Regions from separate parts of the Litorivivens sp. genome, predicted to be linked through region 2. Evidence: riboswitches for the same ligand, from Rfam matches in the RefSeq annotation. Region 2 holds a riboswitch; each other region holds the start of a gene.

Region 1 (5,677 bases), on a different contig from region 2:
CGCTGACCGGTCCACTGCCGTTGCCGATATCCAGTTTCGTCGAGCCGGTGGAAGAATCCCTGCAGACACGAACGACCTGGGCAGAGAATGAAGCGTCGGCTATTTTTGGCCAGGTGACTTATAGTCCAGTGCAGCTCGACAGTCGCTGGCACTTCACGGTGGGTATCCGTCAGACTGAGGACACGCGTTATGTGCGCGGAAGCCGTCGCAATGGCTTCTGGGGCGTGGTCTTTGGGGGGGAAGACTTTGATAACGTCGACGCTGAATCCGATTATTCCAATACTAGCCCTGCGTTTACTGTGGCGTGGGATGTCACCGATGATCTCAATGTTTACGCAAAGTACGTCGAAGGCTATCGAACCGGTGGCTACACCGGCCGTGGTGTGAGTTCACAGAGCCTGACCACACCGATTGGCGAAGAGCAGGTAGCCAATACCGAGTTGGGTATCAAATCTGAATGGTTCGACCGACGCCTGCGCGTGAACGCAGCTCTCTTTGATAGTGCTTATGACGACATTCAACTGAGCTTCGCTACCCAGGGTAACCCGGCAGATGTCGTGGTATTCAATGCGGGTAAGGCCTCCATCACAGGATTTGAAACGGATCTCACCTTGCTAGTGACGCACGATCTGATGCTAACGATGAACTATGCAAGATTGGATGCTAATGTTGAAGAGGTCATTAATCCGAACACCGGTGCCAATGAGGCTGAGGGTTATGCGTTGCCCAGTGCACCTGAGTCAAGTTATATGGTTGATTTGACCTATACGCCGTATCTCTGGGGCACGGTATCGCTATTGGCAAATATCAATTACTCCTGGCGCGACAGTCAGTGGCCTGCGGCTAATGCCAGTGTTATCAATGATGCCGAGATTGCGGATTACGGGTTGTTGAACGCAAGGTTGGGCGTGCGAGATATGGCTGCTTTTGGTGGGCTGATGTCGGTCGCCCTGTGGGGTAAAAATCTTACCGACGAGGAATACCAGCTCGACATCATCGGCGCCTTTCCGTGGTCTACTCGGGTTGGTGCATTCGGTGAGCCCGCAAGTTACGGGCTGGATGTTAGCCTGCAATTCTAGTTGCGAGAGGGGGCTGCTCCGCGTAGCCCCATCTTGCTTGTCAGTCGCGTTTCCAGAAGGGGAAGCGTACTTGAATGGATCCGCCTAGCTCTTCCGGGCCGGCATAGATAAGCGCCATATTTACCGCAGCACCACTTTCCCAGTGATAGCCGGCGCCCAGTGACAACGCATCGTTGTCGCGGCCTTCCACAATGGCCGCAATCCCCGCGCTGATATTCCAGCGACGGTTGATTTTGTACTGGCCGCTTAAGCGCACGCGCTGTTCATCGTCGAGCCTACCGAAGCGTCGCTGACTGGGTACCACATCCCAGTCCAATGAGGCCAGCGTGCGCTCTCCTTGCCAGGCTAGCCCCAAGAGCACGCCGGGGTGCTGGCGATAGACATTGCCATTACTCCCCTTGTAGCTTTTGCTGTTAAGTGATTTCACCACGAAGCTGCCATGCCACTGCTTCCAGGCTTTGTACACGCCGATATCCGCATTGAGATGATGTCGTGTTTTCAAAGCGTCGCGGAATTCATCCAGCGTGATTTCTTCATAGTCGTCAATTTCGATCGCCTTTTCGAGTAAGCGTACACCTTGATACTTCAGCGTCACGCCAACGCGTGTATCGTAGAAGTTGGTCAGGGTTTTGGAAAAGTTAACGCCAACATCACTGATGGCAATACCCTGAATAATAATGCGCGACTCAAGGTCGGGTGGGCTCACGACACCCAGTATCGGTGCGGTACGTAAGCGTTGAGCGTCATTCGGATTGTAGTCAAAGGCAGTGGCCAGGCGGCTGACCACGGTTGAAACCAGAGTTGTCTCCACACCGTCTATAGGCAACGCCACAGCGGCTACGTTGCCGCCGGACAGGGTAAACAATTTCCCGTCCATACGTTCGAAGATTGCGATCTGACGTTCAAAATCCGACGGAAACAGCAACCGTTCGTTTGATAACTCCTTGATTCGCTCGCCTTCTTCCTCGGCATCCTCAAAATCGTCTAACAGGCCGTTCTTATCGTTAAAGTAACCGCCTGTAGCTGAATTCAGTGAATAACGATAGCGCTCATTTTTCAGATGCATGGTTGCCGGGTTGGCGATAAACGACGAGGCATCGGTTTGCGAGGCGAGTCCCAACAATTCGGTATCAACAATGGTTTGCTGGGCGTAGAGAGACTGGGCAAACGAAGCGAGTACGATTGCCAGAGACTTTTTGCGCCAGCGCGAGAACAAGTGAAATGTGGCCATTAGGGTTTCAACGTAGTTGGCAAGGGGGGATTCTCGTTCAGTCGGCGATGAATTGAAAGGGTTGACTCAATGAGATCTACCTGTAGTATCTCCGCCAGTTTCAGGTGCCCACGTCGCCGTCGGCGGCACGGGATAATCGGGAAACAGGTGCGCAGATGCTGACTATCAGCTCTGCAAGTCCTGTGCTGCCCCCGCAACGGTAAACAGTTTCAGGCGTTCTGGCGGTTCTCACCTAGAGAGCCGCAGCCACTGTGTCATCACCATTTGGTGAACGGGACATGGGAAGGCGGAGCGCTGGCATGTCATGCAACTGCAAGCCCGGAGACCGGCCGGAAACCAACGAACAGTGGCGGGGTGCCAGAAGGTTCGGATGGTTGTCGCATCTGTCCAATTACCGCATTTCGCCATGCCTTTTTATTTCCTCCCTAGGGTGTGGTTATGCGTGTTTTCTCGATTCGGCCGAGGCTGATTTTGTCAGCCCTTGTTTTGTGGCTGGCCGCCTTGCCTTCCCATGCGGACCAGCACAGCGTTCTCGTGCTTGTCTCTGAGCGTTCGGCGCCGACACTGGTGGCTGGTGCCCATCAGCTAACCACAGGTGCCAGTATTCAAATTCGAACGGTCGAGCAACTGGCAGCACTGACGCAAGCGCAACTGCAGTCATTGATTCTCAACCACCAAAGTCTGGCTTTGGTGGCGGTATTTGGTGATCAGGTCGAACGATTGCTTGCGCTGAGCTATCCGAGGGAGCAATTCCGGCTGGTGATTCACAGTGACCGGCGCCTGCTGCCTCTGCACCGAGACCGGCAGGGGAGTCCCTTTACCGCGCAATCCCTTGATGTCCGGGTTGGTGAAAGAGACGACTTTAGCAATCATCAGCGCCTGAAGGCGCTGCAGCAAGCTAATCCGCTTTTTCGCGACTGGTTGCAAGCTCGTGCGTACTGGGTGAATCGCTCGGTCAGCAATGCGCGGCATCTGCTGCATTTTCTCGCCTCTGCAGGTGAGCAGAGCCCTCGCTTTGAGCCGGTGGCACTGGTGCGCTTTGCCCTGCACACGCAAAGTGAACCGCAGTGGCTGCGCGCTGCCGACCTGGCCGGTACGCTGGATGAGCAACAACCGTTGATCTGGGTGCTGGATCACGATACTGGTGAACTGGCGGGCGAGTGGGAGCTGCACAAGCAATTCTGTTCGGCGGTAAATGCGCAGTGTGTTTCGGTGCTGGCAGCGTGGGGCGAGCCTTCCGTGGATGCGGTGCGTTTGCTCGCCGCCTTGAATATGCGCCATTCCCGGCAGTTGATTGTGAGCCTGCAGGATTTTGTTATTGGCGGTGGTGAGGGCAGGGCAAGGGTCGACAGCTTGCTTGCAGGACTCAATGTGCCGATTCTCAGGGGTATTCGGGTGGCTGAGACCACGGCGCAGGAATACTGGGTGTCTTCGCAGGGCATTCCCGCCCAGAGTGTTCACTATCGGGTCGCCATGCCGGAGTTGCAGGGTGTGAGTCAGCCTCAGGTCGTGGCGCTGGCCTCGCCATCGCAACTGGATGAGCGCACTGGCGCTCGGGTAAGTCGCAGTAAAGTCATAACGTCCTCGGTCGAGCGGCTGGCAAGACGAGCCGAAGGCTGGCTGAATTTGCAGTCTCGGGACAACAACGATAAACGCGTTGCCATTGTGTACTACAACCACCCGCCGGGGCGTCACAATATTGGTGCTGACAATCTCAATGTACCCGAGAGCCTCCTGGAGATATTGCGTTCCCTCAAGGCGGCAGGCTATGACACGGGGGAGTTGCCCGCGAACGAAAATGCTTTGCTGGATGTATTGCAGGCGCGCGGCGTAAACCTGCCCGAAGACCGGGCGGCGTTGTCCGCCATGAGCCAGCAGGTCGCCACGTTGTCCGCAGATAGCTATCAACAATGGTTTGCTCAGCTGCCGTCGACGTTGCAGGCAGAGATGCGCGATGGACCGCTGGCCTATCTGGATGTTCGCCTGCGCAGCGGCTTGCAGCAGGCAATGACCTTGCCCGCCGGTAATCAGCGCCAGCGATATCTGCAGACATTGCAGATCACGTTACACAATGCCACGACTGATATCCACCACGCGCTTGATGGCTTGCGACACCCGGGGCGCGAGCGGGCGTTGCGTCTGCTGGAGCAGCTCACGGCCGGCTATGACCATCTGCTGCAGTCTGCCCTCTCCGGTGAGCGCCTAACCACGGACGACTGGCGCGAGAGTGACAGCCTGTTACAGGCGCTTGTCGCAATGGGTATTGAAGGCATTCGTGGCTGGGGCGCTGTACCGGGCAAGGTTATGGTGTGGGATGACAAACTGCTGGTGCCGGGTGTGCAGTTTGGCAAAGTATTTGTTGGCCCCCAGCCACCGCGTGGTTGGGAGATAAATGAGGAACTGCTCCATGCCAATCTGTCGTTTCCGCCACCACATCAGTACCTGGGGTTCTATCATTACCTCCATCATCATTTTAAAGCCGACGCGCTGATCCATCTGGGTCGACATTCCACCTATGAGTTTCTGCCGCGTCGCAGTATGGGGTTGGGCGAGGATGACTACCCGACCCTGATCGCTGGCGACGTCCCCGGTATCTATCCCTATATTGTCGACGGGGTAGGCGAGGGGATACAGGCCAAGCGGCGCGGACTGGCCGTCATGGTGGATCATCTGACACCACCGCTTGCCGCCACCGAGCTGTATGACGAGCTGCTGGAACTTCGCCAGCTGATTGAGAGTGCCGAGGCCGCCACTGACGCCAGCACCCGAAGCCGTGCGGTGGCTACCTTGCGACAGCGCATCGACGAGCTGGGACTGCGCGACGAACTGATTGCCAGTATGGATGAAGAGCTCACAGTACGCGGTGTCGGCTTTGATGACATTGACGAGGAATTTCTGCTGCATGAGGTGGGCCACTATCTCACCAATATTCAGGAAGACTTTATGCCGCTGGGGCTGCATGTTTTTGGTCGCGCCTGGTCGGAGTCAGCGCTGGACACCATGCTTACCTCCATGGTCGGTGAGCAGGTGCTTGATCAGAAAACGCGACAGCAATGGCGCATTGATCTGGCGCGCTCGCCGGCTGCGGAGATGCAAGCATTGCTCAACGCCCTGAACGGTCGCTATGTCTTGCCCGGCAAGGGCAACGATCCCATTCGCACGCCGGAAGCCCTGCCCACCGGACGCAATTTCTACGCCCTGGATGGCAGCCTGCTGCCGACGCGGGTGGGCTATGCCGTCGGCAGTGAGCTGGCGGTGCAGGCGCTTGGCGATCATCAGCAACAGCTCGACCAGTCCGCCACCGGTGGGAGCAACAAGCAGGGCGTTATTTTGTGGGCGTCGGACACGGTGCGGGATGAAGGGGCGA
Region 2 (5,677 bases):
TTTGCGGTCATCAGGGGATTGATCCACACCTGATAAAAGGTTGGTACTTTCGCGGCCTTACTATAGCGTTGCCGATAGTGTTCAATCGCTTCGAGAAAATGTGCGGCGCGAGTGTTGGCTTGCATTTCTGTGCCTGCAAGTACACCCAGTCGGTTAAGCGTTGTAGCAATGTCCTTAAAATCACGCTGGTCGCCGTGATACACCGGGATACCGAGTTCGCGTAGTTGCAGCACCTGCTCTCGGGGGTTGCCCTCTTTCCAGGCAATAATCAGGTCTGGTCGCGCTGCGAGGATGGCTTCCATATCAAAGCGGTTGTAGCTGCCGATCCGCGGAAGAGCCTTGGCCGCTTCCGGGTGGTCGGAATACGTAACAGCGGCGACAACCTGGTTGCCGGCTCCAGCGGCAAACAGTAGTTCAGTTGCGCCGGGTGAAAGCGCGATGATTCGTTGGGCCGGTTGCGACAGGCACACAGTATGCTCAATATCGTCCACCACGCAGCGTTTTGGATTGGCATGCGCGGCAGCAGCAGTTATCAGAGCAGCAACGAAGGTTGTAACTAATGCTGGCGTCAGTCTTACCATTCGATCCCTTTGCGAGCCTTGATGCCAGCATGAAAAGCGTGCTTTTCAACATCGATATTGGACACCGTGTCTGCCAGATCGCACAAGGCTTTGGACGCGGCGCGTCCAGTGATGATGACGGATTGTTCGCGAGGTCGGTTACGTAATGCCGTGAAGATACGTTCCTGCTCTACCCAGCCGTACTTGAGTACATAGGTCAGTTCATCCAGCAATACCAGATGAAGGCTTTCGTCGGTCAATAATTTTTCAGCTTTCTCCCAGGCTTGTAACGCTGCTTCAATATCCCGCTCGCGATCCTGAGTTTCCCAGGTAAAACCAGTGCCCATGATGTGAAAGGGCACCTCGGGGCAGCGTTCGAGAATAAAATCCCGCTCGCCGCAATCCCAGGTACCTTTAATGAATTGCACGATACCGGCCTTGTAGCCGTGACCCAAGCAGCGGATTACGGTACCAAAGCCGGAACTTGATTTACCCTTGCCGTTGCCCGTGAGCACAATCAGCACGCCGCGCTCTTCCTGAGCCTGTGCCACTTTTTCATCTACCAGCGCTTTGCGGCGCTGCATGGCTTTCTTATGGCGTTCGTTGCGGTCTGTGCTCATGGCTTCTGTTGTCCTGTGTCCTTTATCGGCAAGGATACGTTGCCTACTTGGGCTCGTAAACGAGAGTCAGCATGGAAGTCAGACCTTCGTTATTAAAACCGCGTGCGGTTTCATAATTGCGGTCGAACAGGTTTTTAAGGCTCAGTTGTACCCAAACGCTGGAAGTGAACTGATAGCTGCCGCGCAGATCCACCAGTGCAAAACCGGAAAGATCCTGATTGTTGGCCGCATCTTCATAGCTGCGTCCTTGCGCACGAACCTGAATACCGTAGCTGTAACGTTCCAACTGGCGGTCTGCGCTGATGGTGGCAGAACGACGCGCACGGCGGCGAATATCATTGTCAGTGGCTTTATCGAGTGGGCGCAGTACCGTGAGGTTGGCATTGAGCAACCATTCGTTAACGCGAACGAAAGAGGTCAGTTCAGTGCCGCGAATTTCCGCTTTACTGATCTGATCTGTGGTAAACGTCGCCGGGTTATACTGGATCAGGTTTTCCACATCGTTTTCAAAGGCTGCTAGAGATAGGCCATAGTTGTCCCGGTGATAGCGTACTTCAACTTCTGTGTTTTCAGACTCTTCCGGTACGAAATTGGGGTTGCCGAAGCCGGGGAAGTAGAGCTGGTTAAATGTGGGTGCCTTGAAGCCGGTTCCCTTGGACAGAATCAGGCGGGTGCTTTCAGACAGGTCAACGCCGTAGCTTGCGGTCCAGGTTTTAAAGGCGCCGAACTGCTCGTTGTCTTCGTGGCGTGCGCCTACCGCAAGGTCATGCGCGCCAAAGTCACTTTGCAATTGGGCAAAGCCGGCTTTGTTGATGCGTTCATCTTCTGTGTAGTTGGTGGTGCTGTCGACGAATTCATCATAGTACTCGCCGCCCACAGAGACGATGTGATCGCCTAAGTGAAGGTCGTTCTGCCACAGGGCGCTGTCGCGACGCGTAGTGAAACTTGTGCGCGTGGCGGGGTTCAGGTCATTCAGGTTGAGGCTGTCATCTTTGGATTTGCCAAGGCGCAGGGTGCTTACCCAGTTCTCGAGCAATTGAAGATTGGCTTCAGCGCTTACGCTTTCTATAACGGAATGACTATAGAGGAGGGCGTTGGGTGAAAACGCGCTGTCGTATTCATTTTCAGATTCGGTGCGTTGATAGCTCAATCCAAGGTCCGCAATGCCGACTTTGGCGCCGCTGCGCAGGCTGAGCCCGCTGGTGCGATAGGCATCGTCATCACCGTTAAGGCCGGCATCACTTTCAAGGTTATCGATGCCCTGAGTATCAAAGTGCGTCACCATCAGATTGGCGTAGGCAGCATCGTCGCCAGCCGACAAGCCCACCACAGCTTTGCTGGTGTTTTTGTTGCCATAACCTGCTTTGATCAGCGGCGAAATACCGCCGTTCAGGCTGCCTTTGCGGGTAAAGATCTGGATAACACCGCCGATGGCATCGCTGCCATACAGGCTGGAGCGTGGGCCGCGTACGATTTCAATACGCTCGATTTGCTCGGGCTCAAGCATCGACAGGTTGGTTGTGCCCAGCGTGGCACTGCCTACGCGCTGTCCGTCGATCAGGACCAGGGTGTGGCTTGAGGCATTGCCGCGGACAAGTACACTACTGGCTGCGCCAGCGCCGCCGTTGCGGGTAATGGTGACGGAGGTCGTGGTGCTCAGCAGCTCCAGCACATCGCGAGCCTGGCTGCGCTCGATTTCTTCGCGGTCAATCACGGTGACCGGTGCCAGTGTGGTATCGATGGTCTGTTGGGTGCGGGTTGCGGTGACGATCGTTGTTTCAATAGGGTTGGCTTGGGCGGTAGCGCATGCCAGTGCCAGTGTGGCCAGAGTCAGCTTTTTCATGGATTTCCCCAAAGCATTGTAGTTAACGCAATGAGGGAGGGGTGGGGTGATATACAGGTATATGACCCGATGAAGCCCTCCGCGTCATCGATGTATCTGCAAGGGCCGGTTCCGGGCTCTCAAATGACTTTCACAAAAAGACTTTGATTACCGTTGCGGGGGCAGCGCTGGACTGAGTTCTTGCTGAACTGTCACCAGACTTCCCGTTTAACCCACGCCAGCACTGATTTGCAATCAGGCCAGTGGGCACCCTAGGCAGGTGCGCGCACTCTACTGGCTGCCAGGGCGGGTGTCAATTTTAGCGAGTTGCGGGGTGGAGCTGGCGAATGTCCTGGTAGAGGGTTTGATTGACGGGAATGTCGATGCCAGCGTCGGCCGCGATACCGCACACATAGCCGGTAATCGCCTCGATCTCCGTGGCGCGACCCGCTTCAACGTCCTGCAACATGGACGATCGGTTCGCAGCCGTTTTGCAGGCAACCTCGGTTACGGTATCGAGCAGGTTTTCAACCCACGATTCGCGCCCCAGTGCGACACTGAGTTGAAAAAACTCCTCGCACACCTGTTGCAGATCGCGGTAGGCAGCCGGGTTTGAAAGTAGCTCACCGTTGCGGCAACGGTAGCGCACAGTGAGCGGGTTAATGGCGCAGTTGATGGCGAGTTTCTGCCACAAGGCTTCGGTAATGTCGCTGCAAGCGTTGACCGGAAAGCCCGGGCAACTCAGGCTTTCGGCAAGAGTCTCTGCTTGCCGAAAGTTGCCCGTCAGTGATCCGATCAGTGTGTCACCGCGACCGGCGGGGGTGATGGTAAACGGGGCGCTGCGATGGGCGCCATTGGTAGTGGTGCCGCTGAATAGTTGCCACTGAGGGTATTGTTTTTGAAGCTGTTCGGCTACACCCATACCGTTTTGCACCACGACCACGGTAGCATTGGGGGCAAGGTGGGGAGCAATGTCACTGAGCGCTGATAACGTCTGGTGAGATTTGCAACAAACCAGCAGGCGCGAGATCGGATGATCGATGGTTTCGGCACTGACGGCGGGCAGACAAAATTTACCTTCGCCGCTCAGGGTGAGACCTTCGTAGCGGCCAAGCGCCTCGGGTCGCAGTAGCAGCGTCGGTGTTTTACCCGCCTGATGCAGCCGGATTCCCCACAACGCACCGATGCTGCCGGCGCCGAGTATTAGCCATGGATCAGACATGGATGCGGGAATTTTCCGGGCGCGCGACAGGTGCTACCATGCGCACTCGCCAAGATTTGTGGGAATAAAACATGCCGTCCTTTGATATCGTATCCGAAGTGGATTTGCACCAGTTTACCAATGCGGTAGATCAGGCGCAGCGAATTGTTGATAACCGATTCGACTTTAAAGGTGTCGACGCTGCCTTTCAGCGCGAGGCACTGGGTGTCACCATGATTGCTGAAGCCGATTTTCAGCTGTCACAGATGGAAGACATGCTCCGCGCTGCTCTGATCAAATGTGAGATTGATCCGTTGGCCATGGACGTCGGCGAGCAGCAGACTGCCGGTAAACAGGTGAAAGTCGCGGTAACTATGAAAAATGGCCTGGAACAGCCGCTCGCAAGGAAAATTGTTAAGCTGGTAAAAGATTCCAAACTGAAGGTGCAGGCCCAGATTCAGGGAGATCAGGTGCGCATTACCGGGAAAAAGCGTGATGACCTGCAGCAGGTCATGGCATTGTTACGAAGTGAAGACCTTGAACAGCCGCTGCAGTTCAACAATTTCCGGGATTAAGTAATCAGGTGCGCCCTCCATGTTTGGACTGAGCCATGCTTGGAGCAACATGGGGGCGACTATATCAGTACTGTGACGCTGGCGTGGTAAACACCATGCCTTCCATCTCTGCGGTCACGGTGATCTGGCAGCTCAACCGGCTGGTTTCCTGCGGCTCGCTTGCCGCATCAAGCATTTCCCGTTCAGTTGGGCTTGCCTGAGGCACCTCGTTAAAGCGCGCGTCTTCAATGTATACATGGCAAGTAGCGCAACTGCACATACCGCCACATTCGGCCAGTATGCCATCGATGCCGGCGTTCATCGCTGCCTGCATTACCGTATCGCCAATCTCGGCCTCCACATCGAATTGATTGCCATTGGCATCGCGAAAAATCAGTAGTGGCACAATCGCTCCTCGAGTTCTCTATTGTTTTGTGGTGGTCTGTTGCAGACCGGTTGCGCACTGCGCAAGTTTCCTAGCGGGGGCTTGCGGCTTGGGGGCTGAGTGTACATTATTGTCTGCTCGATAATCAGATCAATAAGCTGGAGAAGATAATGAGTGACGCTGTAATGACGGAAATTGCCGATGGCGTAATGACCATTACGATCAATCGCCCCAAGGCAAAAAATGCGATCAATCTGGAGGTGGCCAAAGGCGTGGCGGCAGCCATGGATGAGCTGGACAGCAATGACAGTATTCAAGTCGCAATTCTGACGGGTGCCGAAGGTACTTTCTGTTCTGGTATGGATCTCAAAGCCTTTGTCAGTGGCGAAATGCCGTTTATCGAAGGTAAGGGCTTTGCCGGTCTGGTGGAATCGTTACCCAAGAAACCATTAATCGCCGCTGTTGAGGGTTTCGCGCTGGCTGGTGGTTTTGAAATCATGCTGTCCTGCGACCTGGTTGTGACTGCCAGCAATGC
Region 3 (5,677 bases), on a different contig from region 2:
TGGTGGGTACCGAGCCGACCATCATGTTGTCGGGTCCCGCGCCGGCAACTGAAAAAGCCTTGAAGAAGGCTGGACTGACGGTAGATGACATCGACCTGTTTGAATTGAATGAAGCATTTGCTTCTGTGGTGCTGCGCTATCAGAAAGTGCTCGGCATTCCCGATGAAAAAATTAACGTGAACGGTGGCGCGATTGCCATGGGGCACCCGATTGGCGCGACCGGCGCAATGATTCTTGGCACGCTGCTGGACGAACTGGAGCGCCGTGATCTCAAACGAGGGGTCTGCACTCTGTGTGCCGGCGGTGGCATCGGTATCGCAACAATCATCGAGCGCGTTTAACTAAGTTTTTGTGGGGGCGGGTCCTACTCGCGAACATTCGCCTTAAAGGCCGGCTCCTGCACGAAAGAGAGATTGAAACAATGGGATATATTCGTTTAGAAAAAGACAGTGATGGCATTGTCGAGCTGATTTTCGACCAGCCGGGTAAAACCGTAAATACCATGGGTATGGAATATGATGAAGCCATGCGTGCTGCGGTTACTGAATTACAGGGCATGGTCGCCCAGGGCGGTGTGACTGGTATTTATGTTCGCAGTGGCAAGCCCGGCCAGTTCTTTGCCGGTGGTGACATCAAAGAAATGCTGGAAATGGACCTTAATCCCAGCGAAGAGAAGAAAGCCGAAATGTACCAGGGCATCATGGCAACCAAGGCGCCCCTGCGTACGCTTGAAACCCTGGGTGTTCCAGTTGCGGTGGGTATCAACGGTCCATCGCTCGGTGGCGGCTTTGAAATTTCAATGGCGTGCCATTATCGCGTGGCGGTAAAAGGAGTGCAGGTCGGTTTGCCAGAGGCGATGATCGGTCTTATGCCAGGCGCCGGTGGCGTTGTGCGTATGACCTACATGGTCGGCATGCAGGAAGCCATTGGTTTGATCAGTCAGGGCAAGCGCCTGACAACTGAAAAAGCGCAGGCCAAGGGACTTATTGACGAGCTGGTTGATTCCGAAGAAGAACTGGCAGCAAAAGCCAAAGCCTGGATCAAAGCCAATCCGGAGGCGAAGCAGCCCTGGGACAGTGAAGGCTACAAAATGCCGGGCGGCGGTCCAACCGATGAGGCCAACCAGGGGCTTACCTTTTTTGGCCCGTCCAATGTGATGGTACAAACCAAAAACCTGATGCCGGCGCAGAATGCCATTTTCGCTTGCGTTGTGGATTGTGCGCGTGTCGATTTCGATACAGCGCAGAAAATCGAAGGCCGTTACTTCCTGCATCTGCTGCTGAATCAGGTGTCGCGCAACATGATGACGGCGTTCTTCGTGCAAATGGAAGCGTTGAACAAAGGAGCCAGTCGCCCGAGCGGTGTCGAAAAAACCAGTGTTAAAAAGCTGGGAATTCTTGGTGCCGGGCAGATGGGAGCGGGGATTGCTACCGTGGCTGCGCAGAAAGGTATTGAGGTTGTATTGAAAGATATCAGCCTGGCCAATGCTGAAAAAGGCAAGGCCTATGCCGAGAACTTCTACAACAAGCGCATTGAGAAGAAACGCCTGACTGAAGAAGTGAAGAATGAATGCCTTGCTCGCATCAAGGCGACTGAAGACTACGCCGACATGGCGGATTGCGATCTGGTGATTGAAGCCGTGTTCGAGGATCGTAAGATCAAGGCGGCGGTTACCAAAGACACTGAAGCCGTCCTGAAAGCTGACGGTGTGTTTGCATCCAATACGTCTGCGTTGCCGATTACTGAATTGGCTGCAGCCTCGGTGCGTCCGGAAAACTTTATCGGTATGCATTTCTTCTCACCCGCCGAGAAAATGCCGCTGGTAGAAATCATTCGCGGCGAGAAAACGTCTGACGAAACACTGGCTCGCGCTTTTGATCTTGCCCAGCAACTGGGTAAAACGCCAATTGTGGTTAACGATGCCCCCGGCTTTTTTACCACGCGTGTTATCGGCAAGACCGTATCGCAAGGTGCCATCATGCTCGAAGAAGGCATCAACCCTGTGCTGATCGAATCGGCCGCTCGTGACAATGGTTCACCCATTGGTCCGCTGGGTGCGATTGATGAGATCAGTCAGGAAACCGCCTGGAAAAATGGTCAGCAAGCGAAAGCCGATGCCGAAGCTCAGGGGCAGAAATGGGAAGACAACGCCGCATCGCGTGTGCTGGATCGTATGGTCAACGAGTTTGGCCGCAAAGGTAAGGTGCACGGTGCGGGCTATTATGAGTATCCACAGGGTGGCCAGAAACACATGTGGCCAGGCCTGAAAGACGCCTTTGCGCCAAATGGCTATACCGAGATTCCATACGAGGATATCAAGGACCGTCTGATGTACTCCCAGTGTCTGGAAGCGGTTCGCGCCATGGAAGAGGGTGTGATTGAAAACGTCGGTGACGGCAATATCGGATCCATTATGGGTATCGGTTTTCCCGCGCAAACCGGCGGTGTTTTCCAGGCGATCAATGCGATTGGTCTGCAACAGTTTGTGGAGCGCGCTGAGTACCTACACCAGCAGTACGGTGAAGACTTTGCGGTACCCCAGCTGCTCAGAGACCGTGCGGCTAAGAACGAGCTGTTTCTGTAGATAGCCCCTTTCCCTGCCCTCCCTCCAAGGGGGCAGGACACCTTCTATAAAGATTTGGTGCGCGCATTCTTCCGCAGGTTGAGTGCGCTGCTTGACCTCCCCGCTGTCACTCTATACATTCACCGCCTTCGCTACAGGTCACCCATGGTTCTTGCTTTGAGAGCTGGGTGTTAAACGGGAAGTCGGTGCGCATGCGCAAAGCCGACACTGCCCCCGCAACGGTAAGTGAGTATCGCTGAACAAGGGCCACTGCGAGTCATCGCGGGAAGGCGTTCAGCCAGTTGTCATTACGATAACCCTCACAAGTCCGGAGACCGGCCTGCAGCGAGCCGCGATGACGTTGCGGAGGGCAACGGGCGGGGTAGGACTATGTCTTTTACCCAACTTCCTCCTGCGTCATCTCTTGCAATCCTGTTGGAGATGATAAAATGCAGAATGTTTTGACTCACTTGAATCGCAGTGCCATTGGCCTACTGCTCGGGCTGCTGATTATGCTCAGTCGCCCTTATCCACTCAGCGGTATTATCCATCTTGCCGATGTTACTCATGCCGCGTTGTTTATCGGCGGTTTTATTGGCCTTGGGTATCGCTGGTTTGGCGGCTTTGTCGCGCTGGCCGTCACGCTGGATATGTTGTCCATTGCCAGCGGAACCGATCCTTTCTGTCTCAGCCCTGCCTACGGTTTTCTTCTGCCGGCTTTTGCGGTGATCTGGTATGCCGGAGCTGCGTGCGGCAACGCGCCGGTCAAAGTCCAATTGCCGTTGGGGCTGGCGGGCTTTTCGCTGGCACAGGTAACAGCGTTTTTTATCAGCTCAGGAAGCTTCTATTTTTTGTCGGGCAAGTTTGTCGATCCGACACTAACGGAGATGCTCGCGCGAACTGAACGCTATTTACCGGGCTATTTCAGCAGCAGCTTTATCTATGTTGCGCTGTTTCTGACCTTGGCTGCGGCATTCGCCTTGATTAACCGGAGGCAGGGTGTACATGAACACTAAATTGATGATTCTCGCCTCTCCCGGTAGCAATCATGGGAAAACTCTGCTTAGTGCCGGGTTTGCCAAAGCTCTGCTGGATCGCGGTGACCGCGTGACGCTTTTCAAAATGGGACCAGACTATCTCGATCCGCGCTTTCTGCAGAAAGCCACTGGTCTGGAAGTGCGCCAGCTCGATTACTGGATGCTCGGCGGTGATGGCATTGCCGCTGAGCTGACTCGTGCGGCTGCGGTGTCTGATGTGATTTTGGTGGAAGGGGTTATGGGGCTGTTTGATGGCAGTTTTCCCGTGGCGCAACTGGCGGCAGAGTACGCCATTCCAGTAACACTCACGATAGACGCAGCGGCGATGGCTCAGACCTTTGGTGCGCTGGTGCATGGTTTGGCGACCTATGATGAGCGGGTCAAGGTCAGCGCGGTTCTCGCTAACCGCGTGGGCAGTGACCGTCACGGTGAGATGCTGGAAGAGAGTGTGCGGGCGCCGGTCAAATACCTGGGATGGCTGCCGCGGGATGAACGCCTGCAGGTGGAGGAGCGCCATCTGGGAATCAGCAGTAGCGAAGAGCAGGCACAGCAGTGCGCGCGACTGGTGGCCGAGGTGGTAGCTCCCATGCTCGACGCACTGGAGTGGGGTGAATTGCCGCAGCGTGAACTCGCACAGGTGCAAACTGACGTGCCTAGGCTCAGCGGCAAGCGCATTGCTGTAGCGCGCGATGAAGCCTTCTATTTTCTGTATCACGCCAATACAGATTTTCTGCAGGAGCAGGGCGCCGAACTGGTTTATTTCTCACCGCTGCACGATAGGCAGTTGCCGCCCTGCGACGCACTTTATCTACCCGGCGGTTACCCCGAGCTGCATCTATCGGCATTGACTGTGAATACGACAATGGCGGAACAAGTGCGTGATCACATCCTGGCCGACAAGCCCTGTGTGGCCGAATGCGGCGGTATGTTGTATCTGCAGCAATCTCTTGAGTATGCGCAACACAAGACCAGTCTGATTGGGTTGTTGCCGGGCAATGCGGTGGTCGGAGATCGACTGGCGGCGCTGGGCTATCAGGAATTACCTGACGGCAAACTAAAGGGGCATACGTTTCATTATGCTCGCATTGATGATGCCGTTACCGACGAGCGTACCCGCTACCACGACGGCCGGGATGGGGAGTTTATCTGGCGTCGCAACCGACTGGTTGCGTCGTTTGTGCACTGGTATTTCCGGTCTGACCCGGAAACCGTGTGCAACTGGTTTTCCGGAGGCGCTGAATGAGTTTATGGCCGCAGCGTATCGTCTGCCTGACAGAGGAAACGACGGAAGCGCTTTATCTGATGGGCGAACAGCATCGCATAGTGGGTATTTCGGGTTTTACGGTTCGGCCTCCCGAGGCGAGGAAGGAAAAGCTCAAAGTGTCTGCGTTTACCAGCGCCAAAGAAAGCAAAATTTTGGAGCTAAAGCCGGATCTTGTCTTGGGTTTTTCCGATATGCAGGCCGATATTGCAGCAGACTTGGTGCGCGCTGGCCTGCAGGTTCATATTTTTAACCAGCGCCGTGTGGCCGGTATTTTTGAGATGTTGCATACCCTAGGGCGATTACTGGGGGTTGAGCGCAAAGCTGAAAAACTGTGCGAGGGATTTAACGACAATCTTGAGCGGGCGCGGCGTTTGGCCAACTCCCTGCAGCGGCGTCCCCGTGTCTATTTCGAAGAATGGCCCGATCCCATGATTTCCGGCATCGGTTGGGTCTCAGATCTGATTGAGTTGGCAGGCGGTGACGATTGTTTTGCTGAACTTGCAGCCTGCCCGGACGCCAAGAGCCGGATTATTGCTGATCCGCTCGAGGTTGTGCGGCGTGAGCCTGATATCATTCTTGCGTCCTGGTGTGGCCGTAAAGTACGACCGGAGCAGATAGCCGCCCGTGATGGCTGGGGCGATATACCGGCGGTCCGCCACGGGCAGATTCATGAAATAAAATCGCCAATTATTTTGCAGCCTGGCCCGGCGGCACTGAGCGATGGCGTCGCGGCGCTGAGCCGGGTAATAGCCGACTGGAACCAGAGTCAGGGGTGAGCGTTTATCGGCAATACCGTGCACAGCATCTAGAGGG

Evidence for each region. A riboswitch is a leader RNA that binds a small molecule or an ion and turns the genes downstream of it on or off. The one in region 2 is predicted to bind cobalamin.
Region 1: linked by a shared signal. The riboswitch ahead of AC222A_RS06530 (cobaltochelatase subunit CobN) and the one ahead of AC222A_RS12505 (TonB-dependent receptor domain-containing protein) in region 2 are both predicted to bind cobalamin.
Region 3: linked by a shared signal. The riboswitch ahead of AC222A_RS13905 (hypothetical protein) and the one ahead of AC222A_RS12505 (TonB-dependent receptor domain-containing protein) in region 2 are both predicted to bind cobalamin.

The regions. Positions count from the first base shown of each region.
Region 1 is NZ_JBVBUV010000014.1:51,327-57,003, forward strand. It holds gene AC222A_RS06520 (TonB-dependent receptor) at 1-1,079, shown strand, start outside; gene traF (conjugal transfer protein TraF) at 1,120-2,310, opposite strand; cobalamin riboswitch at 2,396-2,658, shown strand; gene AC222A_RS06530 (cobaltochelatase subunit CobN) at 2,782-5,677, shown strand, end outside.
Region 2 is NZ_JBVBUV010000043.1:12,629-18,305, forward strand. It holds gene AC222A_RS12495 (cobalamin-binding protein) at 1-581, opposite strand, end outside; gene cobO (cob(I)yrinic acid a,c-diamide adenosyltransferase) at 575-1,180, opposite strand; gene AC222A_RS12505 (TonB-dependent receptor domain-containing protein) at 1,224-3,023, opposite strand; cobalamin riboswitch at 3,110-3,292, opposite strand; gene AC222A_RS12510 (ketopantoate reductase family protein) at 3,322-4,224, opposite strand; gene AC222A_RS12515 (YajQ family cyclic di-GMP-binding protein) at 4,296-4,778, shown strand; gene AC222A_RS12520 (2Fe-2S iron-sulfur cluster-binding protein) at 4,843-5,163, opposite strand; gene AC222A_RS12525 (crotonase/enoyl-CoA hydratase family protein) at 5,313-5,677, shown strand, end outside.
Region 3 is NZ_JBVBUV010000053.1:17,910-23,586, reverse strand. It holds gene AC222A_RS13915 (acetyl-CoA C-acetyltransferase) at 1-341, shown strand, start outside; gene AC222A_RS13910 (3-hydroxyacyl-CoA dehydrogenase NAD-binding domain-containing protein) at 422-2,584, shown strand; cobalamin riboswitch at 2,703-2,921, shown strand; gene AC222A_RS13905 (hypothetical protein) at 3,013-3,579, shown strand; gene AC222A_RS13900 (cobyrinic acid a,c-diamide synthase CobB) at 3,569-4,843, shown strand; gene AC222A_RS13895 (cobalamin-binding protein) at 4,840-5,640, shown strand; gene AC222A_RS13890 (sensor histidine kinase) at 5,670-5,677, opposite strand, start outside.